DNA from 3 places in the Sporomusa sp. GT1 genome. Region 2 is predicted to be linked to each of the others. Evidence: predicted binding sites of a transcription regulator. Region 2 holds the regulator's gene; each other region holds the start of a gene.
The links. Region 2 encodes HrcA, which represses chaperone genes, less so after heat shock. Its sites were predicted from a motif close to TGTTAGCACTCNNNNNNNNNGAGTGCTAACA; they were not measured.

Region 1: the regulator HrcA is predicted to act here: its motif matches at 7,685-7,715, upstream of htpG (molecular chaperone HtpG).
Region 3: the regulator HrcA is predicted to act here: its motif matches at 6,040-6,070, upstream of groES (co-chaperone GroES).

The regions. Positions count from the first base shown of each region.
Region 1 is NZ_BMBX01000003.1:172,151-182,316, reverse strand. It holds gene GT1_RS06470 (acetylornithine/succinylornithine family transaminase) at 1-191, opposite strand, end outside; gene GT1_RS06465 (DNA recombination protein RmuC) at 387-1,664, shown strand; gene GT1_RS06460 (spore germination protein) at 1,948-3,825, shown strand; gene GT1_RS06455 (GerAB/ArcD/ProY family transporter) at 3,822-4,931, shown strand; gene GT1_RS06450 (Ger(x)C family spore germination protein) at 4,967-6,157, shown strand; gene GT1_RS06445 (hypothetical protein) at 6,165-6,329, shown strand; gene GT1_RS06440 (TerC family protein) at 6,461-7,159, opposite strand; gene htpG (molecular chaperone HtpG) at 7,741-9,699, shown strand; gene GT1_RS06430 (hypothetical protein) at 9,805-9,990, shown strand; tRNA gene GT1_RS06425 (tRNA-Leu) at 10,064-10,152, opposite strand.
Region 2 is NZ_BMBX01000001.1:43,552-53,717, forward strand. It holds gene GT1_RS00245 (16S rRNA (uracil(1498)-N(3))-methyltransferase) at 1-15, opposite strand, end outside; gene prmA (50S ribosomal protein L11 methyltransferase) at 28-966, opposite strand; gene dnaJ (molecular chaperone DnaJ) at 1,001-2,137, opposite strand; gene dnaK (molecular chaperone DnaK) at 2,157-4,010, opposite strand; gene grpE (nucleotide exchange factor GrpE) at 4,046-4,612, opposite strand; gene GT1_RS00270 (TCP-1/cpn60 chaperonin family protein) at 4,632-6,215, opposite strand; gene hrcA (heat-inducible transcriptional repressor HrcA) at 6,230-7,261, opposite strand; gene hemW (radical SAM family heme chaperone HemW) at 7,370-8,509, opposite strand; gene lepA (translation elongation factor 4) at 8,521-10,166, opposite strand, start outside.
Region 3 is NZ_BMBX01000034.1:16,416-26,581, forward strand. It holds gene thiL (thiamine-phosphate kinase) at 1-809, shown strand, start outside; gene tsaB (tRNA (adenosine(37)-N6)-threonylcarbamoyltransferase complex dimerization subunit type 1 TsaB) at 812-1,510, shown strand; gene rimI (ribosomal protein S18-alanine N-acetyltransferase) at 1,503-1,952, shown strand; gene GT1_RS20160 (alpha/beta-type small acid-soluble spore protein) at 2,067-2,267, opposite strand; gene tsaD (tRNA (adenosine(37)-N6)-threonylcarbamoyltransferase complex transferase subunit TsaD) at 2,394-3,422, shown strand; gene GT1_RS20170 (sensor histidine kinase) at 3,876-5,321, shown strand; gene GT1_RS20175 (ANTAR domain-containing response regulator) at 5,323-5,904, shown strand; gene groES (co-chaperone GroES) at 6,113-6,397, shown strand; gene groL (chaperonin GroEL) at 6,438-8,084, shown strand; gene GT1_RS20190 (hypothetical protein) at 8,218-8,865, shown strand; gene pdaB (polysaccharide deacetylase family sporulation protein PdaB) at 8,980-9,720, shown strand; gene guaA (glutamine-hydrolyzing GMP synthase) at 9,979-10,166, shown strand, end outside.

The DNA of each region.
Region 1 (10,166 bases), on a different contig from region 2:
AGGCTGAATACCCCATAGCCGCCCAGACAATCAATATATTCTTTGCCATCAATATCACGAATGATATTGCCCTGAGCCTCCCACTCAATGGTGGAAAGTCCCATGAAACGGAACAGTTTGGCAACAGCCGGATTAATATATTGCTCATATTTTTCAATAGTTTCGTCGATGATTTGTTGGTTGTCAGACATATTTCAGATCCTCCTTGCAAATTTAATGCTGGTGTTTATGAAATCTCATGGTATTATTTTCTATTACTATCAAAAGAAATCCTTCTTTATTCCATTATGCCCAATAAGTACTGCAATTTTATTCATAACAAAAGGAATTAACCTGGTTTGTCTTGAATAACAATGCCTATTAAAATAAACCTTAGGAGTGTAGCCATGAATGAAATACTACCTGTAGCCGGCATAGTGTTACTTATCAGCAACCTGTTTCTCTTACTGCTGCTGCTAATGAAAGCAAGCAAACCCGGACAAATCGATATAACTCCCCTTAAGCAATTGACCTATAATCAGGAACGCCTGGAAACGGCTTTGCGGGATGAATTGGGGAAAAACCGTCAGGAGCTTACCTTCAACGTCAAAGTATTGCGCGAAGAACTTGCGTTGCAGTTGCATAACTTTACTAACAGTAATGATCAAAAATTTATGCGCCTCACCCAACTCAATGAGCAAAAGCTGGACAAACTGCGTGAAACTGTTGAAGCCAAGCTGATTGCCCTCCAGGATGACAATAGCAAAAAATTAGAGGAAATGCGCGCCACTGTCGATGAAAAACTGCATGCCACTCTGGAAAAGCGCCTGGGTGAATCTTTCCAGCTTGTGAGCGAACGGCTGGAGCAAGTGCATAAAGGACTGGGAGAAATGCAACAACTGGCTGTCGGCGTCGGTGATCTCAAAAAAGTACTGTCCAATGTCAAGACCCGCGGAATATGGGGCGAGATGCAGCTGGCTTCTTTGCTGGAGCAAGTCTTAACCCCGGAACAATATGCCGTCAATGTGGCTACCAAACGCGGCAGTCAGGACCGGGTAGAGTTCGCTGTCCGCCTGCCTGGCAGAGATAGCAGCGAGACCACTGTCTGGCTCCCCATTGACGCCAAGTTCCCCCAGGAGGACTACCAGCGCCTGCTGGAAGCCCAGGAGGCGGCTAACGCTGAACTGGCGGCAGCTGCTGCGGCCGGCCTGGAGACGCGTATCCGGCAAGAAGCAAAAACCATCAGGGAAAAGTATATTGATCCGCCTAATACCACCGATTTTGCCATTCTCTTTCTGCCTGTTGAAGGTCTGTATGCCGAAGTACTGCGCCGCCCAGGCTTATGTGACAGTTTGCAGCGGGAATACCGCATCAATGTGACCGGCCCGACTACTCTGGCAGCGCTCCTGAACAGTCTGCAAATGGGTTTCCGGACATTGGCCATTGAAAAGCGTTCCAGTGAAGTATGGACCATCCTTGGCGCAGTTAAAACCGAATTTGGTAAATTTGGCGATGTCCTGATGAAAACAAAAGAAAAATTGGATCAGGCCAGCCGGCAGATCGATGCGGCCGCGGTACGTACCCGAGCTATTGAACGCAAACTGAAAAACGTGGAACAATTGCCTGTGCCAACAGCAGTGGAAGTGTTGGGACAATATGACAATGATGAAGCTGAAACCGGCTGAACTTTTGAGTTTGGCCGGTTTTTTCGTTTAACAGGTATAAGTTTTGTGTGCCACTGGATCTTATAAAAGAAAAGATGCCGAGCCAAGGACCGGCGCGGGCGGCCGTCATACAAGCTGTAAATAAAGAAAACACGGCTTGCGCCGAAAGCAAAAGCCGATGTTGCCCTTATCCTGTTCTTAAGAAAGTTATACCTTCTGTTGGGATAAAAAATAATGTTAAAAAAATGGTACTCTGGTAATAATAACCACGAGTTGCGATTTATTGGTAAATGGGGTGAATAGTATGGGGGATAACATTATTGTTAAAATCTATCGCTATCTGCAAGACATGCTTGTTTATAAACCATCGCGCACTCCTCCTACCTTTTTTTTGGAAGAACTGCCTAATGAAGATGAAACATTGCCCATAACCCCGGCATCGGCCTTGCAAGGTTCGGCTGAGGAACTCAACATGCTCTTAAGACATGCCAAATCGCTCCAGGACAGCATGGAGAAAATAACAGAAACACTGAAGGACGGAAAAATATCGTCTATCGACGAGTTCAGAGCCGAGTATAAGAAACTGAGTCAACTGCAAACCGAAATATCACCAGCGCGTTTGGCCTATGATGCAGTGAGTACGCCGAGTGAGCGCCAGGTTAGCGCTAATTTGGAAGAAAACCGGTCAATTGTAGAAAAACTGTATCGGCTGCCCGAGAACAAGGATGCCGTTATTCGGCATCTGACAATTCCCTTATCCCCGCCTGTCAGAGCTATGATGGTATTTCTGGAAGGTATGGTTGATAGTAAAACCTTGAATTTGGCGATACTGCAGCCACTTATGTTATTTTCTGCTGACCGGGCTGTTAACAATACTGCCAACAGTCTTACTGATCAAATTATTGAAGAATGCTTGCCAGCCAACCAAGTCAAGAAAGCCGTTGATTTTCAATCAGTTCAAAATAGCATTAATAGCGGTGATACCGCGCTGTTTATTAATGGTGTGCCGGAAGCCGTGCTGATCGACACTAAGGGCATGGCACAGCGGAGTGTCGGCAGGCCTGTTACCGAACAAACCATTCGGGGTTCACAGGCTGCTTTTAGTGAGGGTCTGCGTATCAATACCGGTCTTATCCGCTCTACATTGAAAAGCTCTGATCTGGTTACTGAATTTGTAACAGTCGGTAAACGCACAAATACCAATTGCGCCATTATGTATTTGGCCTCTGTAGCCAATCCATCACTGGTAAAGGAAATTAAACGGCGCATTGAAGGGATTTCTACCAGTTATGTCGGCGATATAGGCACGCTCCAGCAATTTATTGAGGATCACCCGGGTATCCTTTTCCCGCAGGCATTATCTACCGAACGCCCTGACCGGGTAGCCTCACATCTGAGTGAGGGCCGGGTAGCTTTTATCCTGGAAGGCGTTCCTTTTGCCCATATTGTACCGGTTAGCTTCTTTACTTTTTTTCATTCTGCCGAAGATTTTTCTTTTAAGGGGCCTAGCAGTTCTTTTTTGCGGATTCTGCGTCTGATAGCCGGCTTCACTACTTTATTGCTGCCCTCTTTCTATCTGGCTATTTACTATTTTCACCCGGAAGCACTGCCAACTGAAATTGTGCTGGCCATTGCCGGTGCCAGAGAACGTGTGCCGTTTCCGGCATTGGTGGAAGTTATCCTGATGGAATTTTCTTTTGAGCTTATCCGGGAAGGCGGGCTAAGAATTCCCGGTGTCCTGGGGTCAACCATTGGCATTGTCGGTGCTCTCATTTTAGGACAGGCCGCCGTTACGGCTAATATTGTCAGCCCCATTGTTGTTATTATTATTGCTCTTACCGGCTTGGCTTCTTTTGCAATACCTGATTTTCAAATGGCTATGGCCTTTCGGATGCTGCGGTTTGTTATGCTGCTGCTGGCCGCCACGCTGGGGCTTGTCGGCGTAGCTTCCGGGCTGCTGATTATGGTGCTGCTGTTATGCAGTATGAAGTCATTCGGCGTGCCTTACATGGTGCCTGTAGCCCCAAAAGCCAAAGCAAATTTGGATGTGGTGATACGCGGACCTGTTTTTCGTCAAGAGCAGCGTCCGGATGCGCTTAACACTATAGACAGACGGCGGCAGCCACACATCAGCCGGAAATGGATGATGGAAAAACCAGCCGGGGAGGAAGACAAATCATGAGCTACCATCCTGGACGTATGGGTCTGGCAGAAGGAACTGCCCTGGTTTTTATTATATTGTTCCCGCGCGTTTTTCTTACAGCACCGGCCAATATGGTGACCATTGCCGCCAGCGCCGGCTGGTGGGTGGATATTCTAGCGGCCATTCCGGCTATAATTGCTGTGCTGATCATTCGTTATGTTTATCAATATGTGCAAGGAGACATTGTTAATGTTGCCGAGCGTTTGTTCGGGCGCATGGGGGCCTGGCTTTTCAGCATTCTGGGTATTATTGTTTTTTTTACCAATGCAGCCATACTGCTCAGACAATTTGCCGAGAATACACTGCTTACGGCACTGCCGCAAATAGAATTTAGTTTTATTGTCGGTTGGTATGCTGTTGTAGTGGCATTGGCGGCTTGGTTTGGTCTTGAAACCCTGGCGCGTGGAACATATTTATTAATGCCTATGAGTATTTTCAGCCTGTTAGCCGTTTTATTGCTGTTAGTGCCCTATTATGATATATATAATCTCACTCCCTGGGTAGGCAAAGGCATTTTGCCTTCACTTAAACAAACTGTTTTAACTGCAGGTATTAATACCGGGGGGCTGATCCTTATGGTAGTGGCTCCTGCCCTGCAGAACCTCAGGACCTTTACATGGGCCAGCATCTTTGGTATTGTCAGCAGCGTGTCGATTAAAGGCCTGTCGATCATGGTATTTACTATGGTATTTGGCGTAAATGGCGCAACCGAAAAGATATTGCCATTCTTTGAAATGGCACGTTTGGTATATTTGAGCCGTTATGTGCAGCGGATCGAATCTTTGTTTATTATCCTATGGGTTGTTGTCGGGGTACTGGGTATTGCTATCAGCATCTACATGGGTACTTACTTTATTACCAGGATGCTGCTTCTGCCTACTATGCGCCCGCTTATTCCCCTGTCAGCTTACCTTATTGCCCAATTAGCCATGATGCCGCCGGATATTGCTACTGTCATCCGTTTGGATTCCCTGTTTGTCGTAACCGTTTTTAATGCCGGGTTATATCTCATGCCAACAGCAATGCTGCTTGCCGTCCTTTGGCACAAACGAAAAGGGAGAGTTCACTCATGTTCCACAGGGTAAAGTTATTATCGGCATTGCTGCTTTTCTGCCTCCTTATGTCAGGTTGCAATGGCGCGCGGGAAACTGATGCGGTGGCTTACGTATTGGCTGTTGGCGTTGACGCCGCCGCAGATAATCAATTGAACGTAACCTACCTCATTGCTATTCCCAGGGCATTGGGCAGTGGCGGCGAGAGTGGCGGCGGCGAAAAAGTGGTGGAGAAAGTTACGGTAAAAGCACCTTCGCTGGTTGAGGCTCAGACTTTATTAAATGCCTCTGTCGGCCGTGCACCCAATCTTTCTCATGTCAAGATCTGGGTTGTTGGTGAAAAACTGGCCCGGCAAGGATTAGCCAATTTAATCGGGCCGTTGACTCGTTTCCGGGAATTTCGTGGTTCCATGTACCTAGTGGTCGCCAGAGGTACTGCCAAAGAGTTCATCGATATGAACAATCCGGAACTTGAATTGCTGCCATCACGCTGGGCAGAAGGAGTTTTGGGCATATCATCGGAAAGCGGCTATTATCTATCCAGCCAACTGCATGATTTTTATGTCAGGCTGAAGGAGCCGGGCGGCGCTCCCTGCACCGTTCTGGCAGGAATTAATCCTGATACGGGTAAAGATAAACCAAGTGCTGCACCGACACTTCCTGACCGGGCACCGGGGTATCTTCCCGGCGATATTGCGCGTGAAGGCGGTAATCCGGCCGCCCTTGCGGGCACAGCCATATTTAAAGGTGATAAAATGATAGGTATGCTGACAAATGTAGAAACCCGGATGTTGGCCATTCTTATGGGAAATTTCCCTAAAGGATTTTTAACCTTGGCCGACCCGCGTGTGCCGGAACAGAATGTCTATCTTCTGATGCGGTTGGGGAGCGCTCCGAAAATTGAGGTCAGCCTGATTGACGATGTACCGGAAATCAATATTGAAGTGCTGATAGAATGTGAATTAAGCAGTATTTCCAGCGGTACTAACTATGAGGCTGATGAGCTGCGGCCGGAGATAGAGCAGCAGGTATCTAAAGCCATTTCTCAGGAGATGAAAAACATGCTGGTCAAAACTCAGGAACTTGAAGCCGATGTTGTAAACTTTGGCAAATATTTGCGGCCTAAAGTCAAAAATTATGACGAGTTTAGCGCAATTGACTGGAACCGTCTTTATCCACAGGCCCAAATACATATCAAAGTAGATGCCAAGCTGCGCCGTACCGGCCTTATGTATAAAACTATGCCAATCAGGGAGTGATTTTTGCGTGGATTACATACACCTGGGCATTGGCGCCGTCATCGGTTTTCACGCCATAACCTATGCTTATTGGCTTATGCGGCATGATAACCGGTCTGGAGCCATTGGTATCTTTATCCTGGTACTGGCTGCGCTGGTACTGCCGATATTGCGTATAGTTGAGAGAATGTAACCAAGACACGGCTTGTGCCGGTCTTTTGACGATTACACCTGCACTGCTGTCCGCCGCGAGGGTAAAACAAAACCGCCGACGGCAATTGCCCGTCGGCGGTTTTCATCCTGGCAAAAAACAAATTAAATTAATTAACCCTCGGCTTCAGTGGGGGCATCAGGTTTGTTTCTCCTCACATACCCGATACCAACTACTGCCAATGTCAAGGCAATTTTGAGGAATAACGCATAATCGCTGACATATTGTCCGACCGCACTATCGGCAACGATCATTGCAGCGGCTGCATACCCAAGTATACCTGCTCCGATATAGATAATGATCGGGAAACGATCCATAAGTTTCATCAAAAGTTGGGCGCCAAACACCACTAGCGGAATGCTGGTTGCAAGACCAATCGTAATCAAACCGTATTTACCGGAAGGAACGGTTTGGGCAATAGCGGCCAAAGCAAGAACATTGTCCAGGCTCATGATAAGGTCGGCAAACAGAATAATTTTAATGGCTTCGAAGTAGGAATTAGCTTGACCTACATTGCCTTCACCCTCATCTTTTTTCAACAGGCTAATGGCAATATAAAGCAAGGCCAAACCGCCAAAAAATTGGAGATACGGGATATCCAACAGATAAGCTGCTACGAAGGTAAGAATGATCCTGAGAACAACCGCCCCCACACTTCCCCACATAATTGCTTTGTTTCTTTGATCAGGTGGCAGGTTTTTACTGGCAAGTGCAATAATAACAGCATTATCACCGCTTAATACCAAGTTAACCAAAAGGATGCTTCCCAAAGCCATAAACCATTCAGGACCAATAGTACCGAAAAAATCCATAAATTATTCCTCCTATTTTCTGTTCTTACTAGTGTGGTGTTTTCCAACACTATTCTATACCAATGCAAAAGCTATTTTGCTTCCTTGGTGGCTCCTCCTCTCAAACTAAAAAGACCTTAGGTACGCAATTAATACATACCGAAGGTCTCACTATTGGTAATATACCAATGATAATGCCAGATGCCTCAGGCACCGTATGTTGACAATTATCCGAAAAGCTACTCCCCTTACGATGAAGGTCATATTCAATTGATTGCATTTGAATTATAACGAATAGCAGCCAGTATTGTCAAGGGGGATGTCATGCTTTTCTTGGTATTATATTTTAGAATACCAACAAGTTGCCACATAATGATTATCTCCCGCCAAAAAAACGTTGCTATTTGCAAACAAATAAAATTTGCGCGAAAAATACCGTAATATAACGAAAATCACAGCTATAAGCAGCAGTATTATAGCAATTTGGACTAATTTATCTGTTGCAACATTTGATTTTACCTGGTAATTTAGCTATTATTTAGATATATTTAGCACTCAAAGACAAAGAGTGCTAACAGAGTAATAAAATATCGGAGGTTTCTATGGTTCAAGAAGCAATTACTAAAGAAACAAGGGAATTTCAAGCAGAGACTAAACAATTGTTGGATTTGATGGTTCACTCTATTTATACTAACCGGGAAATTTTTTTGCGGGAACTTATCTCGAATGCCTCAGACGCCATCGACAAAATTCGGTTTGAGTCATTAACCAATCATGCGCTTTTAGAAAACGAGACTGATTTTGAAATCTTTCTTATTCCCGACGAAACTACTCATACTCTGACTATTGCCGACAATGGCATGGGCATGACGCTTGATGAAGTAGTTGAGAACATCGGCACTATCGCTAAATCAGGTACAAAATCCTTCCTTGAAAAAGTAAAAGAGGCTGGTTCGGTCGCTGATACGGAATTAATTGGTCAGTTCGGGGTCGGTTTTTACTCAGCCTTTATGGTGGCTGAAAAAGTAACTTTATTAACCCGTGCACCTGGACAAAGCAAAGGCATTAAGTGGGAGTCAACCGGTGATGGCACTTATACCATCGAAGAGTGTGACAAGGATACGCGCGGCACCACGATTGTGCTGACTTTAAAGCAAGAGTACCATTCACCTGAGCATCAGGAAGAAAACTTTTTAAACCGCTATATTCTTCAAAACCTGGTAAAAAAATATTCTGATTACATCCGCTATCCCATTAAAATGAATTTTGTCAAAGAAGAACAGCCGTTAGATGCGGAGGGCAAAGCAATAGCTGGTGCGCCTCCTTCCCAAACAGTAGAAGTACGCACCCTTAACTCCATGACGCCGCTGTGGACGCGTAACAAGAATGATATCTCAAAAGATGAGTACAATCAGCTATATAAAACCCTTTTCCACGATTGGGAAGATGCTTTGGAGATCATTCACTCGAAAGTAGAAGGTGCTGTAGAATATACTACCCTGCTCTTCGTTCCCGCTCATGCTCCTTTTGATTTTTACCAGCGTGAGGCCACAACCGGTATCAGACTATACTCTAAAAATGTATTTATCATGGACAATTGCCAGGAATTGCTTCCTGAGTATTTGCGCTTTGTCAAAGGCCTGGTCGACTCTCCCGACTTTTCCCTTAATATCTCCCGGGAGCTTCTCCAACACAGTCAACAGCTAAAACTGGTTGGTAAAAACCTGGAAAAGAGCATCCTGAAAACACTGGAAAACATGCTGAGCAAAGACCGGTCTAAATATGAAAAGTTCTGGAATGAGTATGGCAAAGCCATAAAAACGGGAGTTTATGCGGATTATCACAGTCGCGACAAGTTAAAAGATCTGCTGCTTTTCTCCTCTTCCCAGTCTGAAGAGCTTACTACATTGCAAGAGTATACAGACCGGATGCCTGAGCAACAAAAAGTTATTTATTACGCCACCGGCAAAGATCGTTCTGCCGTAGAGCGTCTGCCGCAGATGGAACTTCTCAAAGAAAAAGGTATTGAAGTCCTCTACCTCTTTGACCGGGTGGACGAATTTAGTATTGATGCTCTGGGTGAGTACAAGGATAAAAAATTCCAGTCAGTCAGCCGCGGCAATTTAGACTTGCAAGATATCGGCTCTTCTGAAATACAAAAAGAGGTTCAAGAGCTTTCCAAGGAAAATGAGTCGTTGATTAAAGCAATAAAAGACCAGTTGACCGGTAAAGTTGCCGATGTTAAGCTTAGCAGCCGCCTCAAATCAAGCGCCGTTTGCCTGGTTAGCGGTGATACCGGCATTAGCTTATCTATGGAACAAATTTTAGCTGAGATGAACAAGTCCTCCTTCAAAGCAAGCCGTATCCTGGAAATCAATCCAGACCATGAAATTTTCGCCGTTATCAAGACCCTGCATGAAACGGCTCCGGATTCTACAGAGTTTAAAGATTATTGCGATTTACTCTATGGGCAGGCCTTGCTTATGGAGGGCATTGCCCCTGAAGACCCAATCAGCTTTGCCAACAAAGTCGCTGCATTAATGGCACAAAGCAGGAAGTAAAGTTGAAAAAGCGCCCGACACTTCCATGTTGTCCGGGCGTTTTTTGCTCTCCATTATTTCAACGCTGCATATTATGTAATATCAGAGTAATGGAGGGTTACATTTGTGAAAAACAAAAGAAATGAACGGCTCAAAGAGTATCCGGAAATAACCGAATTTGACGAACAGCAGGATATTCGTCAATGCTGCATTCCCTTTTATTGCCGCCCGTATCATTGCAGACCATATTACTGCCGGCCATACCGATTATGTCGGCCATTCGACTGCTGCAAGCGCCGTGTAATTCCTTAACCTACTAACCTCCTCAGACAAACTATGAAACGTAAAAAGAACTCCGCGCTATTCGCGAAGTTCTTTTTACGTTTGGTGCCGAGGACCGGAATCGAACCGGTACGGAAATTTCTTTCCGACGGATTTTAAGTCCGTTGCGTCTGCCAGTTCCGCCACCCCGGCATGGGGATTAGTTA
Region 2 (10,166 bases):
AAAGAAACGGCGCATATACGCGCCTCCCTATCGGCTGTCGCTGCCGGCCACAATAGCCACCCAGCCGCCTTCTTCAATGACCTTATCAACGGCAAATCCGTTATCAATAAGTGCAGCGGTAACATCACTCAAACGTTCGGAAATAATGCCGCTGGCAATAAACAAACCGTCATCTGCCAGTCGTGTCCGGACATCTGGCAGCATTTTGATAATGATATCGGCAATAATATTGGCAACTATCACATCAGCCTTACCCTGTACGCCGGTCAGCAGGTCGCCGTGAGCAACTTCTACAGTTGCCGCCACCTGGTTAATCACAACATTTTCCCGGGCTACCCGCACGGCTACCGGATCAAGATCAACCGCCTGCACATGTGCTGCGCCAAGTTTGGCCGCAGCCACTGCCAATATGCCGGAACCTGTACCGACATCAAAAACAATATTGCCTGGTTTAATACTCTCTTCCAGGCAGCGAATACACATGGAAGTGGTATGGTGTGTACCTGTACCAAAGGCCATCCCCGGATCCAATTCAATAACAATATCATCAGTGAGCGGCACATAGTCTTCCCAGGACGGTTTAATAACAATATGCTCACTTATCCGTACCGGATGAAAATACTCTTTCCAGGAGGAAGCCCAATCCTCTTCCTGTACTTCACGACAGTTAATACAACCCCGGCCTTTATCAAGGTTATGTTCATGCAGCCTATTGACACTTTCCTCAAATACACGCAGCTTATCGTCCAAAAGCTCATCAACAGGCAAATACGCCTTAATAGTTACTACTTCTGTTTCTGTTTCTTCGGGGATGTCGCAATAATCCCAGGTCCCTGAGCGCCGGTAACTATTAATCAGTTCAGGGTCTTCTATCACAACCCCGCTTGCTCCCAGATCGTGAAAAACATTAGCCACCGCCTCAGTAGCCTCATGGGAGGTTTGAATGCTGATTTCAGCCCATTTCATGCGCCATCGCCCCTTATACATCTATTAATACTACTTACAAAACACTAAAAACATTTTTAAATTTCTTAAAAAAACCTTTTTCTTCCGAGGTCGGCTCAACACCGCCGGCTTTAGCAAACTCTTGTAAAAGTTCCTTTTGGCGGTCGGTTAATTTCTTCGGCGTTACTATTTTAACGCGCACATGCTGATCACCGCGTCCATGGCCGCGCAAATGCGGAATACCTTTATCTTTGATGCGGAACACGGTGCCGGTTTGGGTGCCTTCAGGCACCTTGAGCTTAACCCGGCCGTCAAGTGTAGGCACTTCAATTTCGTCCCCTAATGCAGCCTGAACAAAATTAATCGGCACTTCGCAAACAACGTCATTGCCTTCACGTGTAAACAGTTTATGCTGTTTTACGAAAAGATACACGTATAAATCCCCGGGAGGACCTCCGCGCTGTCCGGCTTCGCCTTCATGAGCCACCCTAAGTCTGGAACCGTTATCAACGCCGCCAGGAACTTTAATTTTGATTTTACGTTTGACTCTGGTCTTGCCGCGGCCATTACACTCTTTGCACGGAGTCTTGACGATTTTTCCTTCTCCCCGGCAACGTTCACAGCTTCTCACATTGACCATACGGCCAAAGGGCGTGTTTTGCGTTACCTGAACCTGACCTGTGCCCCGGCATTCGGGACAAGTTTCAGGATGTGTTCCGGGAGCAGCACCTGAACCTTGGCAGGTACCGCAATCTTCGGTGCGTGGTACTTGAATTTCAGTTTCCAAGCCGAAAGCGGCGTCCTCAAAACTGATCTCCATATCATAACGTAAATCGGCCCCCCGTTCAGGTCCGGCCTGCCGCCCACCGCCGAAACCAAAACCCGCCTGCCCAAAGAACATATCGAATATATCCGAAAAACCACCAGCCCCGGCGCCGCCAAAACCGCCACCGCCGTTAGCGGCATCGAACGCAGCATGACCAAATTGGTCATACTGCGCCCGGCGCTCGGCATTGGATAGAATTTCGTAAGCTTCATTTACTTCTTTAAACTTTTCTTCCGCTTCTTTGGGATTGTCGCGATTAACATCAGGATGGTACTTGCGGGCCAATTTGCGATAGGCTTTTTTGAGTTCATCCTCTGACGCCGTCTTGGCTACACCAAGCACTTCATAATAGTCACGCTTACTCATTCACACCATCCCAAACTCATTATTTCTTGTCTTCGTCCACCACTTTATATTCGGCATCAACTACTTTATCGTCATCAGGTGCACCTTGCGCACCTTGTGCTCCGCCTGGCTGAGCCCCTTCTGCCGCTCCTTCGGCCTGAGCAGAGGCTTGATACATAGCAGTCGACAGTTCGTAAAGCGGCTTAGTAAGAGCTTCGGAATCAGCCTTGATGGCCTCAATATCGCTGCCTTTCAATGTTTCTTTCAGCTTATCAGCCGCTTGCTGCACTTGATCAACAAGAGTTTTATCGGCTTTTTCGCCAAATTCTTTAATGGTTTTTTCCGCATTATATACCAGCGAGTCGGCATTATTACGAACTTCGACTTCTTCTTTGCGCTGTTTGTCTTCAGCAGCATGCGACTCGGCTTCTTTAACCATTCTTTCTACTTCCTCTTTATCCAGTCCACCGGAAGAAGTAATGGTAATCTTTTGTTCTTTGCCTGTACCTAAATCTTTTGCCGATACATGGACAATCCCGTTGGCATCGATATCAAAAGTAACCTCAATGCGCGGTACGCCACGGGGGGCAGGAGGAATGCCGGAAAGTTCAAAGCGTCCCAGTGTCTTGTTATATGACGCCATTTCGCGTTCACCTTGCAGTACATGAATATCAACAGACGGCTGATTGTCAGCAGCAGTTGAGAAGGTCTGACTCTTGGAAGTCGGGATGGTAGTATTGCGGTCAATAATTTTGGTAAATACCCCGCCCAGAGTTTCGATGCCCAGGGACAGCGGCGTAACGTCCAGCAACAGTACGTCTTTTACTTCACCAACAAGCACACCGGCCTGGATGGCGGCACCGACGGCTACGCACTCGTCCGGGTTGACACCTTTATGCGGCTCTTTGCCCAAAGATTTTTTAATGGCTTCCTGTACGGCCGGAATCCGGGTGGAACCGCCGACAAGAATAACTTTATCAATATCCTTGGCAGACATCCCGGCATCGCTTAATGCCTGACGGGTCGGCCCCATGGTAGCTTCAACCAGATCGGCCGTTAATTCATCAAATTTTGCCCTGGTCAGATTGATGTCAAGATGTTTCGGACCAGTTTGATCGGCAGTAATGAACGGCAGGTTAATATTAGTGGTAAGTACACCTGACAGCTCAATTTTGGCTTTTTCCGCAGCTTCTTTCAACCGTTGCATGGCCATCCGGTCATTGGTCAGATCAATTCCCTGTTCTTTTTTGAATTCGGCTACCAGCCAATTCATAACCCTTTCGTCAAAGTCATCGCCACCCAGCTTGTTATTACCACTGGTGGCTTTAACTTCGAACACGCCGTCGCCCAGTTCCAGGATCGACACATCAAACGTGCCACCACCCAAGTCAAATACCAGGATAGTGTGGTCATTGCCTTTATCCATACCATAAGCTAAAGCTGCAGCCGTAGGTTCATTGATGATCCGAAGCACTTCAAGACCTGCGATAGCACCGGCATCTTTGGTAGCCTGACGCTGGCTGTCAGAGAAGTACGCAGGAACGGTAATTACCGCCTGAGTTACTTTTTCACCCAGATAAGCTTCCGCATCGGATTTGAGTTTTTGCAGAATCATTGCTGAAATTTCCTGAGGAGTATAGTCCTTACCCTCAATAGTAACTTTATGCGTAGTCCCCATATGACGTTTAATCGAGCTAACCGTGCCGTCAGGATTGGAGACAGCTTGACGTTTAGCGATTTGTCCAATTAAGCGCTCACCGTTTTTTGAGAAACCTACTACAGAAGGGGTGATGCGACTGCCTTCCGGATTAGGAATAACTACCGGCTCGCCGCCTTCCATTACAGACACGCAGGAGTTGGTAGTACCAAGGTCAATACCAATTACTTTTGCCATCGTTAATTTCCTCCTTAAGTAAACTTACTTGTGAATTAATTTCCTACTACTTTTACCATACTTGGACGAATTACCCGCCCGTTAACTTTGTAACCTTTTTGCAGTTCTTCCACAATCATACCATCAGGCTGACTGTTATCCTCAAGGCGCAGTACGGCTTCATGCTGCGCTGGGTCAAACATATTTCCTACCGCAATAATGGGCTCTACCCCTAACTGTGTCAGGGTACTATTTAGCTGGCGGAAAATCATTTCCACGCCTGTGGCCAAAGCAGTTACGTCATTTGGCGTACTGGCTGTTGCCCGCTCAAAATTATCCACTATAGGCAAGAGTTCACAAATAATGCGCTCTGCAACTATAATAGATAGTTCTTCCTTCTCCTGACGAGTCCGGCGCCGGAAATTATCAAAATCGGCTTGTAAGCGCTTATACCGGTCTGTCATCTCATCAAGCAGGCGGCCTTTTTCATCCAGCGCCGCCATAAACTGACTTACATCTTCTGCCTGAAAACAAACTTCATAATTTTCTTCTGCTGCAGTTTCAGTATTTAGATTTTCTTGAACTGATTCAGTTTGTAATCGCTCTTGTTTTTTTTCTGCCACGAACTCCACCTCCGGTTATTTAGAAGTCAGGCATACCGCTGTCAGCACCGCCTGCCTTCTGGGCATTAGCCCCCTCTTCTTTTTTCTTTATAATGGTATCAATCCGCAAAATAGCCACAGCCACTTCTCCTGCAGCTTTTATGGCATGAAGTTTTACCGGAACCGGATCAATAACACCCCGCTCCAGCATATCAACCACTTCACCGCTATCACAATCCACACCTAAAGAATCGCGGTTTTGAGCCGTTTGCGCAGCAACGACATCCTCTACTTTTTCCAGAGGATTAAAGCCTGCATTTTCCACGATTTGCGACAAAGGCTGCTTCAGAGCATTAGCTACGCAATCCAGGCCATAGGCAGCCATACCTTTAAGGTTTTCACGATATTTGCTGACTTCCCGTGCCATTGCAATTTCAATGGAACCACCGCCCGGTACGTAACCGCCCTTTACTGCGGCCTGCACACTGGAAGCGGCATCTTTAGCAATACGTTCGCGTTCCCCTACTACCTCTTCGGTGGCTGCACCTACCAAAATCGTGGCCATTGGCTTGCCGCTGCCGCCAATAACCCGCACTTGTTCCAGCTTTTCATCCTGGTATACCTTTTGTGCAGCACCCAAATATTTTTCAATATCGGTCTGTTCTTTTTTCAAGCCGGTGCGTTTTATCATCCGCGCTCCGGTGTGATCGGCTACCCGGCGCAGATCTTTGGAAGATACCCTCTGAATAACCATAATATTGGCATCTGTGAGAATTTCCTCGGCAGCGCTGTGTACCCCCCGGTCAACCATAACAATGTTCACACCAAGACCAACAATCTTTTGCACGTTGGATTTAAATTCATCCTGCAGATCGATATACCTTTTAAAACCGGCTTCTGTACTTAACGCCTCGTCTTCAATCTCTTCCGGTTCAAGTGCATCATCAATAAGCAGTAATTTTGCATTCAATATTTCTTCCGGCATTTCCTGGGTCATACGTTCCTGATCAACAATAACACCCAGAAAGACTTCATTGTCAGCGCCCGCTTCCGCCGTAATAATTTCGGCCAGCTTAAAGTTAGATTCGTTTAGCTTTTCCACACCTATCAGTTTAGCGGCTGCTACCACCAGGTCGGCAATATCTTCATGTTCCCGTCCGGCGATCATGGCAATACTCCGGAGTATGGGATCATTTACTTCAGTAATCGTACGGGTACGGTCCTTTACGTTTTCCAGGACTTTGGCGACACCATACCTGATGCCTTCAATGACTCTGGCGACAGGTACACCGCGCATAACCTGGTTTACCCCTTCAGATACCAGACTGCCAGCCATGATGGTCGCGGTGGTAGTGCCGTCTCCTACTTCGGCCTGTTGGGCCTTAGCGGTATTAATAAGCATTTTTGCCGCCGGATGATTAACATCCATCTTATCTAAAATTGTGACACCGTCATTGGTAATAATAACTTCACCAAAACGGTCAACCAGCATAGTATCAAGCCCTTTAGGGCCGATTGTACCTTCAACGGCTGCAGTAATTGCCCGTACAGCATTGGCGTTAGTTAACAGAGCGGCTAAGCGTTCATCCACATCAGCGCCACTGCCGGCTTGCTTTAAATTCATGGATTTCCTCCCACCTATAGCATTTTATACTTTTTCAAAATTTCACCTAAATGGCGTTGCATAAATTTAAGTACAGACATAGTTTTACCATATTCCATCCGGGTGGGACCAAGCACGGCAACCGTTCCTACCACTTGCCCGTCTATGCGGTACGTGGCTTGAACAACACTGCAGTCATGAATGCCTGTATATTTATTTTCCTGACCAATCGTAACAACCACACCATCACTGTTGGCCATATGGAGAATATCACATAGCAAACGGTCTTCCTCCAGCATGGTTAAGAGACCCTTAACCTTATCAACATCCCTGAATTCCGGCTGATTTAACATCTGCGTCGTGCCGCCAAGATACACTTTTTCCTTCTTATCAACAGTAAGTACATGCTTAAGCAGGGTAACGGCCCTTTCATACAACTGCGGGTCAGGCAAAATATCGTTTTGAATATCTTTTAGCACCGGTGTAGTAATCAGTTCGATCGCCAAGCCTCCCAGCCGGGAATTGATGGCAGTTGCCACACGGGTCAAGTCTTCATGGTTCAGGCCTTCAGGAATTTCAATTATTTTATTTTCTAACAACCCGGTATCGGTGATAATAACAACAATAGACCGGCACTCATCCAGCGGTAAGAACTGAAGGTATTTGAATGTACATTGTGACACTTGTGGTGCCAGGACCATAGAAACATTGCTGGTCACGCGGGAAAGGACCTTAACTGTCTCCTGAAACACTTCGTCTATCCGCCGGGCTTTTGTCTGATACCAGTTGTCGATGAGCTGAATATCTTTGTCAGAGATCTGGGGTGGTGCCAACAAACAGTCAACATAAAAACGGTAACCTTTGACTGAGGGTATTCTGCCTGCCGAGGTATGCGGTTGTTCAATATAACCTAACAGCTCCAAATCGGCCATTTCATTACGGATTGTGGCCGGACTGACCCCCAAATTATATTTACGGGCAATCGTCCGCGAGCCAACCGGTTCTGCGGTGGATATGTAGTCATCAATAATGGCGTGCAGGATTTGGCGCTTCCTTTCATCTAACATCGACTCCACCTCCTTGTTGTTAGCACTCATATCACGCGAGTGCTAACACCTACTAAAAAAATACCACTCCTTGGGTGTAATGTCAAGATAGTACACTACTTCTATGAGCTAATCGGGTAAAAAACTTCTAAATACTATATTGCCAAACTTCATCCCCGTATCGGTTAGCCAAATCCGTTCATCATCTGCCTCCAGCAAGCCTTGTCGTTGAAGCCTCGCAAAAACATTGCCAAACAGGTCAAAAAAATCTACACCAAAATACCGGGTAAAATGACTTAATCTCATCCCGCAGGTAGTACGCAATGTTAAGAAAATATATTCGGCCATAGACTCGCCCAAGGTCAATATTTCCTCCATGACGACCGGAGACCTGCCTGTTGTTACTCTACTTATATATTCCTTAATTCCCGTTACCGTACCTGTTCGCTGCCTGTTTAAAAAAGAATGGGCAGCAGCTCCAAGCCCTAAATAAGGCTGATAATGCCAATATTTCAAATTGTGCCGGCACTCGAATCCCGGACGGGCAAAGTTTGAAATTTCATAACGGGCCAACCCTTGATTTGGTAAAAACTCAGACATTGCATTATACATGGCTTCCTCGGCCGCTTCATCCGGCAAGGCCAGCAACCCTTGTTCAGCGGCCGTCGCCAACGGGGTTCCTTCTTCCAGTTTCAGCCCATATACCGAAATATGGGCCGTATGTAATGCTGCCGCTTGCTCAAGCTCGCGAAAAAATCCAGCTACTGTCTGACCTGGCAAACCATACATTAAATCAATACTTATATTATTAAACCCGACAGCTTGTGCGTATTCCACAACCGCAAGACTGTCGGCCGTTTGATGGATACGTCCCAGGCCGGTAAGCAAATCATCATTAAAGGACTGAACACCAAAACTCAGTCGATTAATTCCGGCAGCTTTCAAGGCGGCAAGCTGCTGCCGCGTTACCGTGCCCGGGTTAGCTTCCATACTGATTTCAGCTCCGGACTCAATCGTAAAGTTATCCTCAAGACTGGCTACTATTTGCTCCAGCAGGGGAACCGGCAGGACACTGGGCGTGCCGCCGCCAATATATACTGTGTCAACAAGCGGCTTATACAACTTACCGCCCTGATCAGCAATCTGCTGACACAAGGCGGTAGTGTAGGCCGTAAATAAGTGTTCTACTCCCGAATAGGAAGAAAAATCACAATACAAACATTTCTGTCGACAAAAGGGAATATGAACATATAGGCCAAGTTTGCTCATCGTCCGCTACCTTAATCCATTTTTAAAATAGCCATAAACGCTTCTTGCGGAACTTCAACGTTGCCCACTTGTTTCATCCGCTTTTTACCCTCTTTTTGCTTTTCCAGCAACTTGCGCTTACGGGTAATATCGCCGCCATAACATTTTGCCAGTACATCCTTGCGCATGGCCCGTACAGTCTCGCGCGCAATAACCTTGCTGCCAATAGCGGCCTGAATGGGAATCTCAAACATTTGCCGGGGGATAATACCTTTTAGCTTTTCGGCCAGCTGCCGCCCCCGGTGCGCCGCTCTGTCCCGGTGGACAATTACACTCAGGGCATCAACCGGCTCACCATTCAGCAAAATATCCAATTTTACCAAATCCGATGTCTTATAACCCAACAGTTCATAATCCAGCGAAGCATAGCCGCGTGTTGATGATTTCAACTTATCAAAATAATCAAAAATGATCTCACTTAAGGGTAAATGATAGGTCAGCATTACCCGGGTGGTATCCAGATATTTCATATCTTTAAACTCGCCGCGCTTATCTTGAGACAATTCCATAACAGCGCCCACAAAGTCATTGGGAACCATAACTGTGGCTTTTACATACGGTTCTTCCACATGTTCAATTTCCTGAGTTGTCGGCAATTTCGACGGATTTTCAATATTGATAACTTCACCGTCTGTTCTGAACACCCGGTAAATTACACTGGGTGCGGTGGTAATAAGCGTCAGATTATACTCCCGCTCCAGTCGTTCCTGAATAACATCCATATGTAGAAGTCCCAGGAAACCGCAGCGAAAACCAAAGCCAAGAGCAATAGAAGTCTCAGGTTCAAATACCAGCGATGCATCATTTAACTGAAGTTTTTCCAGAGCATCACGCAAATTTTCATAATCAGAGCTATCTACCGGGTATAAACCGCAATACACCATTGGCGTAATTTTGCGGTAACCCGGGAGTGGTTCGGCCACCGGACGCTCGGCACCGGTAATAGTATCACCTACCCGGGTATCTTTTACATTCTTGATGCTGGCGGCAATAAAACCAACCTGTCCCGGGCCCAACTCGTCAATGTTGGCAAGATATGGTTTGAATACGCCTACTTCCGTCACATCAAAAACCTTATTTGTCGCCATCATTTTGATTTTCATGCCAGGTTTGATACAGCCATTCATCACCCGTACATAAGCAATTACACCTTTGTAGGAATCAAAGTGCGAGTCAAAAATGAGTGCACTTAAGGGTTCATCAACAGTACCTGCAGGTGGCGGAACTTTTTTAACAATGGCCTCAAGGATTTCTGCGATGCCGATGCCTGTCTTGGCGCTGGACAAAACAGCATCTGAGGTATCTAAGCCGATAACATCCTCAATTTCCTGTTTAACCCGCTCCGGCTCGGCGCTTGGCAAATCAATTTTATTGATTACCGGCACAATCTCAAGGTCATGTTCCAATGCCAAATAAACATTGGCCAGCGTTTGGGCTTCAATCCCCTGGGCGGCGTCAACTACTAAGAGCGCCCCCTCACAGGCTGCCAGACTGCGGGAGACTTCATAGGTAAAGTCAACATGCCCCGGTGTATCGATAAGGTTCAGCATATACGTTTCGCCGTTATTTGCGGTATAAGACAAGCGAACAGCCTGCGCTTTAATCGTAATGCCACGCT
Region 3 (10,166 bases), on a different contig from region 2:
CCAGTGAAGCCCACGAAATAGCCAAGGCCAGCAAGGTTGGGATAAAGCTGTATGCCGGTCAAATTCCACTGGCCGCCGAGTTAAAAGAGGCGGCAGATAAACTGGGAAAACCGGCACTGGATTATGCGCTGTATGGCGGTGAAGATTTTCAGCTTGTATTTACTATGGAGCCGGGACAATATGAGGCTTTCAAGCAGGCCTATCCGGATATAACTATCTTCAGGGTGGGGGAGGTTGTCGAGGACGGCCAGGGAGTGACGCTTGTTGATGAAACAGGACAAGTACACCCGCTTGAGGCCGGAGGGTACAACCATTTCCGTCAGGAGGAGCAAAACGTTTTGTTAGATTTTAACAGCAATGGGCCGGAAGAGACATATCGTTTGGGGCAAGAGGTTGCCAAAGCGCTGAAGCCGGGGGATGTGCTATGCCTGTCCGGCGAGCTTGGTGCCGGCAAGACCTTGTTAAGTCAGGGGATTGCTGCAGGTCTTAATGTGGCTGATGCTGTTTCCAGCCCGACCTTTACTGTGCTTAATGTTTATGAAGGAATGATCGGTGACAGGCAAGTCTCTGTCTATCATTTTGATCTATACAGGCTTGAACATCCGGACGAACTTGCCGATATTGGTTTTGACCACTATGTAGAGTCCGGGGGGATTGCCATTATTGAATGGCCGGAAAAATTTGCCGAGTTTTTGCCTGCCGAGCACTTGTGGCTGACCCTAACGCCAGGTCATGATGCAAGTGAGCGGATCATTTGCCTTGCCCCGAAAGGGAAACGGTATAGAGAGCTTTGTGAGGAGTTGAAATAGATTTGCCTATTCTTGCTATCGATACAGCCACCCTTGTGTCCAGCGTGGCGATTGCCACCACAGACACGTTGGTGGCTGAACTTACTATTCAGACCCGGAAAACCCACTCGGAACGACTGATGCCGCATATTGCCAGCCTGCTTACTATGGCTGAAATGCCGCAGACCAGCCTGAAAGCAGTTGCTGTCAGTATCGGGCCAGGCTCTTTTACCGGTCTCAGGATTGGCTTGGCAACCGCTAAAGCACTTGCCTATGCGCTCAAAATTCCCTTAATCGGTGTGCCCACTCTGGCGGCACTGGCTTTTGCCTGCCCGGCTCCGGGGGCGCTTTTGGCTCCCATGCTGGATGCACAAAAAGGAAATGTGTATGTAGGCCTGTATGAATGGCAGGATAATATTATTGTGGAAGTGCAGCCACCGCAAGTGAAGGCTTTTGCCGAGGCGCAGACAGAACTCGCTAAGCTGGGCCGGCCTGTCTTATTGTTAGGTGAGGCGGCAGTTATGTATAGAGAGAATATTCCTAACCCTGCACCAGCGCATGTGGTAATGCCGCGTGCCGGCAGTATTGCGGTTATGGCTCAGCAGCTATATGCCCAGGGTGTACGGCATGATGTGGCGAGTCTGGAGCCGCTTTATATCAGACGTTCAGAAGCCGAAGAATTGTGGGAGCGGCGGCAGTCCCGGGGGTGCCAGAGTGGCTGAGATAAGTATCCGGCGTATGCAGACTGCGGATATTGATGCAGTGCTGGCAGTGGAGAATCAGGCCTTTGCTACGCCATGGTCACGGGCTGCCTTTGAATCAGAAATCAATGACAATGATTTGTCCCATTACCTGGTGGTTTTGGACGGCAGCCATATTGTCGGCTATGCCGGCTTCTGGCTTGTCGTTGATGAAGCGCATGTTACTAATGTTGCGATTTTGCCTGAATATCGCGGCCGTAAAATTGGTTCATTGCTTTTGGAACATATGATTCTTGCCGCCAAACTATTGGGAGCCGTCAGCATGACCCTGGAGGTCCGGCCTTCCAATACACCGGCCCGCAGGTTGTATGAGGCCCGTGGCTTTGTTGAACAGGGGATTCGCCCTAATTATTATGCCGAACTGGGAGAAGATGCGCTCATCATGTGGCTGGATAAACTATGAAAAAAAGAGACCACGGTTGAGTGTGGCCCCCAAAGGGTGATTGTGTAATTTAACATATGCCTGAGGGGGTAAAAAGGTGACAGGGCGGCTATAGCCGCCCTGTACGTTACACATTTATTGGAGAGTAGATTCATACTGCTCGATCATTTTACGAACCATGTGACCGCCTACGCGACCGCAGTCAGCAGAAGTCATAGTAGACCAACCCTGGCTACGAACCCGCTCAGAAATACCCAATTCGTTAGCTACTTCCATTTTCATGCGGTCAAGAGCGTTTTCAGCTCCCGGGTTTACAGGCTTATTCGAGCGTGCCATATGTGTGCACCTCCTTTCCCGGACTTTATGTTGTTGTCCTTGAATCTAATTTGGCTTGCTTTGAACATTAAAATACATTTTTCGCTCATGTAATAATTAGCAGACATATGATGGAGGTCTGGCCTTATGACGCAAAGTTTAACTTTGGCTTTAGAAACAAGCTGTGATGAAACATCGGCCGCGGTTGTCGCGAACGGGCGGACAATTTTAGCCAATATTATTTCTTCCCAGGTACCGACACATCAAAAATTTGGTGGCGTTGTTCCCGAAATTGCATCCCGCAAACATATCGAAAATGTGATCCCTGTTATTGAGCAAGCTTTGTCTGAAGCGGGAACGACACTTGCCGATATCGATGCCATTGGCGTTACCTATGGGCCGGGATTAGTCGGTGCGCTGCTTGTTGGTGTAGCAACTGCCAAAACTCTGGCGTTTGCCCTTAACAAGCCGTTGATTGGCGTAAACCATTTGGAAGGGCACATTTTTGCTAATTTCCTGGCCCATAAAGAGTTACAGCCGCCTTTCGTAGCGCTGGTAGTATCAGGCGGTCATACTTCCCTTATTCACCTTAAGGATTATAATGAGCTTGTGCTGCTGGGGCAGACCCGCGATGATGCCGCCGGTGAGGCTTTTGATAAAATTGCCAGGGTAATGAATTTTCCTTATCCGGGCGGTCCGCATATTGATAATGCCGCGAAGCAAGGTAATCCCCAGGCGATTGCCTTTCCCCGCGCTTTTGCCGTGCAGGAAGGCGAAAATAAGTTTGCCTTTAGCTTTAGCGGCTTAAAATCCGCGGTGTTAAATTACTTAAACAGCGCCAAACAGCGAGAGGAAACAGTCAGTATTCCTGATGTCGCTGCCAGCTTTCAGGCGGCTGTGGTTGATGTGCTGGTCATGAAAACCATAATGGCTGCCGAGCAGGTGGGTGTTGACAAAATTGTTTTAGCCGGGGGCGTAGCGGCTAATTCATCACTGCAGAGCGAAATGGCGGCCCGAACAACTGAACGGGGGTTCAAGCTTTTTTATCCGCCGGCTGTACTTTGTACCGACAATGCGGCGATGATTGCCTGCAGGGCGTATTATCAGTATTTGGCCAAGGATTTTGCCGATTTACATCTTAATGCTGTTCCCTCACTCAAATTAGGCTGCAGATAATGTGGACAACAATTAAATGACAATTGTGGATAATGTGGGTAAGTTTATAACAAACCACGCCGAAACCGTATTGCAGCAACTATGGTATTGTGCATAACCTTGTGGATAATGTGGATAAGTTCGGGGATAACCCGGGTAAAGGTCGTGGATAAATATATGGCTGTAACTTTGTGGATTTATGACCAGATGACAAGGAATTATTTGTGTTTTAGTTGAATACATAAAGAATTAGCAAGTGTTAGTTTTACTTTGCTGACAGAAGGTTCAACTTTTGCCTGATAACAAGCAGCATCGGCTTTCGCTTTTGCCCGGGGCTCAGCGCGAGTCGTGTTTTCTTTACCCTAACAGAAAGTATAGCTTTCTTACAAACAGGATAAGGGCAGCACCGACTTTTGCTTTTGCCGAGGCTTGACGTAAGCCGGGTTTTCTTTATGTGGAACGGGGGAACTATCTATGGGCGTGATTGTCGGTATTTGCCAAAAAATCACAGTATTAACTCCAGGGCAGATCCAGGTTCTTGATAACGCGGCAAGCGTACTGGGATTGGCTGCCGATCTTGCTCACGCTCAGGTTACACTGTATGCTCCCGGTCACAGCGAGAATTTTTTGGCTATTGTTGCTCAAGCTAAGCCCAGTACCAGTTATATTGATTTTAAAACCAATATTTTGGGCAGTACGGTGCAGGCAGGCGAAGAACCCTTGGTATGGCGGACACTTGTTTCGGGTGCTAATATCGCCGGACAGCGCGAATGGGCACTTGGTATGGATGCATTAGAAATGCAGGTTTATCCAATCAGGGATTTCGATGGCGGCCTTATTGCCGCTGCCAGCTTTGAAACCAATGCCCAGGAGGCTGGTGCCGACGGACACAGTATGCTGGTGGAAACAGCCTATATGCTTCTGACTATGGCTGCCATCGGCGGACCGCTCGACCGTAGGCTGTACCGGCCACTGAGTACGCGTGACGGTATTGTGGTGATTGATGAACGAGGTTGCATTACTTTTGCCAATTCGGCAGCCGATGCCATTTATAAAGTGCTTGGCATTAACCGGATCATTGGCCGTCGGGTATCTGACCGTCAAGTGAACATGAAGCTGGTGCAGCAGGCGCTGGCCACCGGGCAGCCGCTCGAAAAAGAGACGGAAGCCGGCCACATGATCTTAGTACAGCGGGCTATTCCGATTTTTGTCGGCGGCCAGGTAGTACGCACCGTGTTTATTATTGCCGATGTAACCGATATCAGAAAGAAGGAAAAGGAACTACTGGTAAAATCGGCAGTCATCCAGGAAATACACCACCGCGTTAAGAACAATCTACAGACCATTGCCAGTCTGCTCAGACTGCAGGCCAGGCGTACCAAGACACCGGAAGTTAAAGCAGCACTTAGAGAAAGTGTAAACCGGATTCTGAGCATATCGGTTGTTCATGAATTTTTATCTCAGCAAGACAGGGAATACATTGATGTGGCTGAAGTTACCAAAAATATTTTGGATTTAGTTATACAAAATATGCTTGAGCCTAACTTTAATATCGAAACAGTACTTAACGGCCAAACCGTTATCTTGCCTTCTGAACAGGCCAGCAGCTTGGCACTGGTCATTAATGAGCTTATTCAAAATTCCATTGAACATGGCTTTGTCGGACGCAAAGAGGGACTCATCGGGGTGGATATTACGACAACACCCGAAAGTTATCAGATAGATATCTATGATGACGGTATTGGCCTCCCTAAGGATTTTACCCTGCAAAATACCAACAGCTTGGGTTTGCAGATTGTCAGAACCCTGATTGAAAATGACCTTGGGGGGAAATTCCGCCTGTTTTCCCGTGCCGGAACCCATGCTTTTATTACTATTCCCCGGCTGATGGAAGGCGTTAAAGAGGCGAAGGAGGAATAACATGGACGCTTTGCGGATTGTAATTGCTGATAATGAGTCGATTATAAGAATGGACCTGAAAGAGATACTGGAAGAAGCCGGACATACGGTGGTGGGCGAAGCCTCAGACGGGGAAAAGGCAGTTGACCTGGCCCGTAAACATCGCCCTGACCTTGTCATTATGGATATCAAGATGCCGGAAATGGACGGGATTACAGCAGCCAAAATTATTTCTACCGAGAAGCTGTCACCGGTTCTGCTGCTAACGGCTTTCAGTCAAAAAGAGATTGTGGAAAAAGCCAAGGACTCAGGGGTACTGGCATACCTGGTTAAGCCGGTAAAAGAAGCTAATTTATTCCCTGCTATGGAAATCGCCTTATCCCGGTTTCAGGAGTTTGCTGAATTGGAGCGTGAACTGGAAGAAGTCAAAAACTCGCTGGAAACCCGGAAAGTACTTGACCGGGCGAAAGGCGTTTTAATGGATGCCTACAGTTTAACCGAAAGTGAAGCCTACCGGCGCATTCAACAATATAGTATGAGTAAACGGAAATCCATTCGGGAGGTGGCTGCCGCCATTGTCGAATCAGCCACCCGCAAAAGGTAAATAGACGAATTTTGTGTCAGGACAGAGACTATTATGGTTTCTGGCCTGAAATTTTTTTGAAGGTTTAAAAAAAATTACGTATTTTTACCTAAATGCTCTTGATTTTTTGAAGCGAATTTTATATTATAAGTTATAGATTAGCACTCAACTCGAATGAGTGCTAACAAAAAACTGTTAATATTAACACACAATAAAGGGAGGTCTTTACATGATTAAGCCATTAGGCGACAGAGTAGTGATTGAAGCTTTGGCAAAGGAGGAAGTTACCAAGAGTGGTATCGTTCTTCCGGACACAGTTAAGGAGAAGCCGCAGGAAGGCAAGATTGTGGCTGTTGGTTCAGGCAAAACTCTGGAAAATGGTCAAAAGGTTGCCTTAGAGGTTAAGGTTGGCGACAAGGTTATTTTCTCCAAATATGCCGGCAATGAACTTAAGGTTGAGGGCAAAGAGTACCTCATTATCAGTGAAAGAGACATCCTGGCTGTAATTGAATAATCAGCTAATTATTATAAAGTGAAAGGTAGGTAATACATAAATGGCTAAACAAATTTTATTTGACGAAGAAGCTCGTCGGGCGCTTGAGAGAGGCGTAAACGCTCTGGCTAATGCTGTTAAAGTTACTTTGGGCCCTAAAGGCCGCAATGTAGTGCTTGATAAGAAATTCGGTGCTCCGGCAATCACTAATGACGGTGTAACCATCGCCCGTGATATTGACCTGGAAGATCCGTTTGAAAATATGGGTGCGCAGCTTGTTAAAGAAGTTGCTACCAAAACCAATGATGTTGCCGGTGACGGTACTACCACAGCCACTTTGCTTGCCCAAGCTATGATTCGTGAAGGCATGAAGAACGTAGCTGCCGGTGCCAACCCCATGATTCTGAAAAAAGGTATTCAGCAAGCGGTAAACGTACTTGTTGGCGAAATCAAAAATAGCTCCCAAAAAGTTGAAACTAAAGATGCTATCGCTCAAGTCGCCTCCATTTCGGCTGGTGACGAAGAGATTGGTTCATTGATTGCGGAAGCCATGGAAAAAGTCGGTAAAGATGGTGTTATCACCGTTGAAGAGTCCAAAACCATGGGTACTGACCTTGATGTGGTTGAAGGCATGCAATTTGACCGCGGTTACATTTCCCCGTACATGATTACCGATCCGGACAAAATGGAAGCCGTTCTTAACGATCCTTACATTCTGATTACCGACCGTAAAATCGGCGCCATTGCCGACCTGCTGCCGGTACTGGAGAAAGTAGTTCAGCAAGGCAAAGAACTCTTAATCATTGCTGAAGATGTGGAAGGCGAAGCTTTGGCTACCCTGGTGGTTAATAAACTCCGCGGCACCTTCCGCGCTGTAGCTGTTAAATCGCCTGGTTTTGGTGATCGCAGAAAGGCTATGCTGGAAGATATCGCCATTGTTACCGGTGGTGCTGTTATTACCGAAGAACTTGGCCGCAAACTTGACAGCGTAACTATGGAAGACCTTGGCCGTGCCCGTCAGGTTCGCGTATCCAAAGAGGAAACTACCATTGTTGACGGTAGTGGTCAGGCTGAAGAAATTAAAAAGCGTGTTAACCAAATTCGCGCTCAGATCGAAGAAACTACTTCTGATTTTGATAAAGAAAAGCTCCAGGAGCGTCTGGCCAAATTGGCTGGCGGCGTAGCCGTTATCCAAGTGGGTGCTGCTACTGAAGTTGAGCTTAAAGAGAAAAAACTGCGTATCGAGGATGCCCTGAATGCTACTCGCGCCGCTGTTGAGGAAGGCATTGTTGCCGGCGGCGGCACTACCTTCATCAGCATTCAAGCCAGCCTGGAAAACCTGAAGCTTGTCGGTGACGAAAAGACTGGTGTAGAGATTGTGAAACGGGCCATTGAAGAACCGGTACGCCAAATCGCTAACAACGCAGGTCTTGAAGGCTCGGTTGTTGTTGCCAATGTTAAAAAAGCCGGTAAGGGTGTTGGCTTCAATGCTCTGACTGAAGAATATGTTGACATGATTGCTGCAGGTATTGTTGACCCGGCGAAGGTTACTCGCTCGGCGCTGCAAAATGCTGCCAGCATCGCGGCTATGGTTCTCACTACCGAAACTCTCATTGCCGATAAGCCTGAGAAAGACGGCGGCGCTGCTGCTGCTATGGGCGGCATGGGCGGTATGGGTGGTATGGGCGGCATGGGCGGAATGATGTAGCCCCTTGCCCCTTAGAGCAGAATAATCTAATAATTAAGACAACCCCCTTCCCTGTGAAGGGGTTTTCTTATATAATACTAGTAGTCCACCAAGCCCATAAGATTATTCTAAGCAGCCTTACGGAGGTAATACATTGGAATACAATCATATTGAACAAAGCCGCATACCTGCCTGCACGCTTGATGAACAGTTATTTACTAAGCTATGGGGTATTTTCAGTCAGGATGGAGAGTTCCTCTGGCATGCTACCATTGGTGAAAATGATGATCTCTTAGGCAAACAGGAATTAGAAGAACGCCCGGTTCAGGCGATTGAGAGCTGGGAGCAGCTTATTGCTGTTGCCAGGAAGATGCCGCGGATAGATCAACTTACGCTGACCGTGGAAGTGCCGGAAAAGGGGACAATCGCCATTGCCCTGAAAAACTTTGTTCCCTGCAGTGGCAAGCTTATTGTCACCGGTGCAGAGGAACAGTGGGTCAATGACCGGTTTGACGACTGTATGGCGTTGTTTACCGCCAGAAAAAAAACATTTAACACGTTGCTGTATACCCGGTTGGGGTTTGATGTTGTCCAAACAGTCATTCCACTCGGCAGTATGTTTGTCATTGTTTTACTGGCTGCTGTGTTTTTTATTCCTGTCGAAATTAGGATCAGCGAGTGGTATTGGTGGATAACGGGGGCTACCATTATTATAACTTTGCGCTCCGCCTATTCGGTATCCAACTGGCTTATTGTTTATTTCATGAACAAATACCCATATATAAAGTGGCAAGGGCGGTAGTACTAGCATAAACCCCGTGCCTGACGCATACATACTTAGTATCTTATCTGTATTAAAACTCTGTTAATTTAGCACAGATGAGGTATTAGTAGAGCTGCGGAAGGAGGGGGATATATGATTATCAGCTTGCGCCGCCTATTTAATAACCGGAATGTTTTCTATAGTATTATTGGATTATTTGCCATATCTGCCATGTATGTGCAGGTAGCTGACGTAGTTTCAGGCGGGCCGATTGCTATTGCGGGGACTCGTACCGACCAAAAGGTAGTGGCGCTTACGTTTGACCATTCCTGGGGAAACAAATTCACTCCATCCATTCTGGATACCTTGCAGAAAAATAATATCAAATCAACATTCTTTATTATGGGGCCATGGGCGACAAAGTTTCCGGAAGTGGCGCAGCGTATAGCCCAAGACGGTCATGAAGTTGCCAGCCACGGGCATCGGCATGAAAATTACGGCGACATGTCGCCTGAATGGGTGAAAGAAGATATCAGCAAAGCCCATGCTCAGATTAAAGAAGTCACCGGCGTCGAACCACGGCTGCTGCGACCGCCCAATGGCCATTACAGTCAGAAATCATTAAAAGCTACCGACGAGCTTGGCTATAAAACAATTATCTGGAATGTCGATTCGCTGGACTGGAAAAACCCCGGCCGGGATGTAATTGTCGAAAGAGTAATGAAACGCCTGAAACCGGGAGCCATTATTTTGATGCATGCTTCCGACACTCCGGTACAGACAGCCGATGCCCTGCCTATTCTCGTGGAGAAGATTCGGGCCGAGGGATATACCTTTGTTACGGTTGGCGAATTGTTAGAAAAATACAGTGATAAAGGAATACAGAGACACTAGTACCCAGGGATTGTCCTACGTTGCTTATAGTGACGGTAGTAACTGTCATTGTAGCAAGCTAGGGCAATCTCTTTTTTTATCCTTATTTTCCTACCAGGGAGGATTTTGGCGATATATGGCGAACTTGATATGATTGCATAAAGTACCGGGCTTACGCCGATAATTACATTCAGGCAGTTTGTTATTTTTATATAGTAATTACTCGCAGGTAGACAAGCCTTAGTCACTAATTTGGAGCTAATTAAAGGAGGATATTACATGACGACCGGCAAACAAGAAATGATTTTGGTCATGGATTTTGGCGGCCAGTACAGCCAGCTAATTGCCAGACGGATTCGCGAATGCGGAGTTTATTGTGAAATAGTACCTTTCAACACCAGTGTTGATAAAATACGCCAGCTGGCCCCTAAAGGCATTATTTTTTCCGGCGGACCATCCAGTGTTTA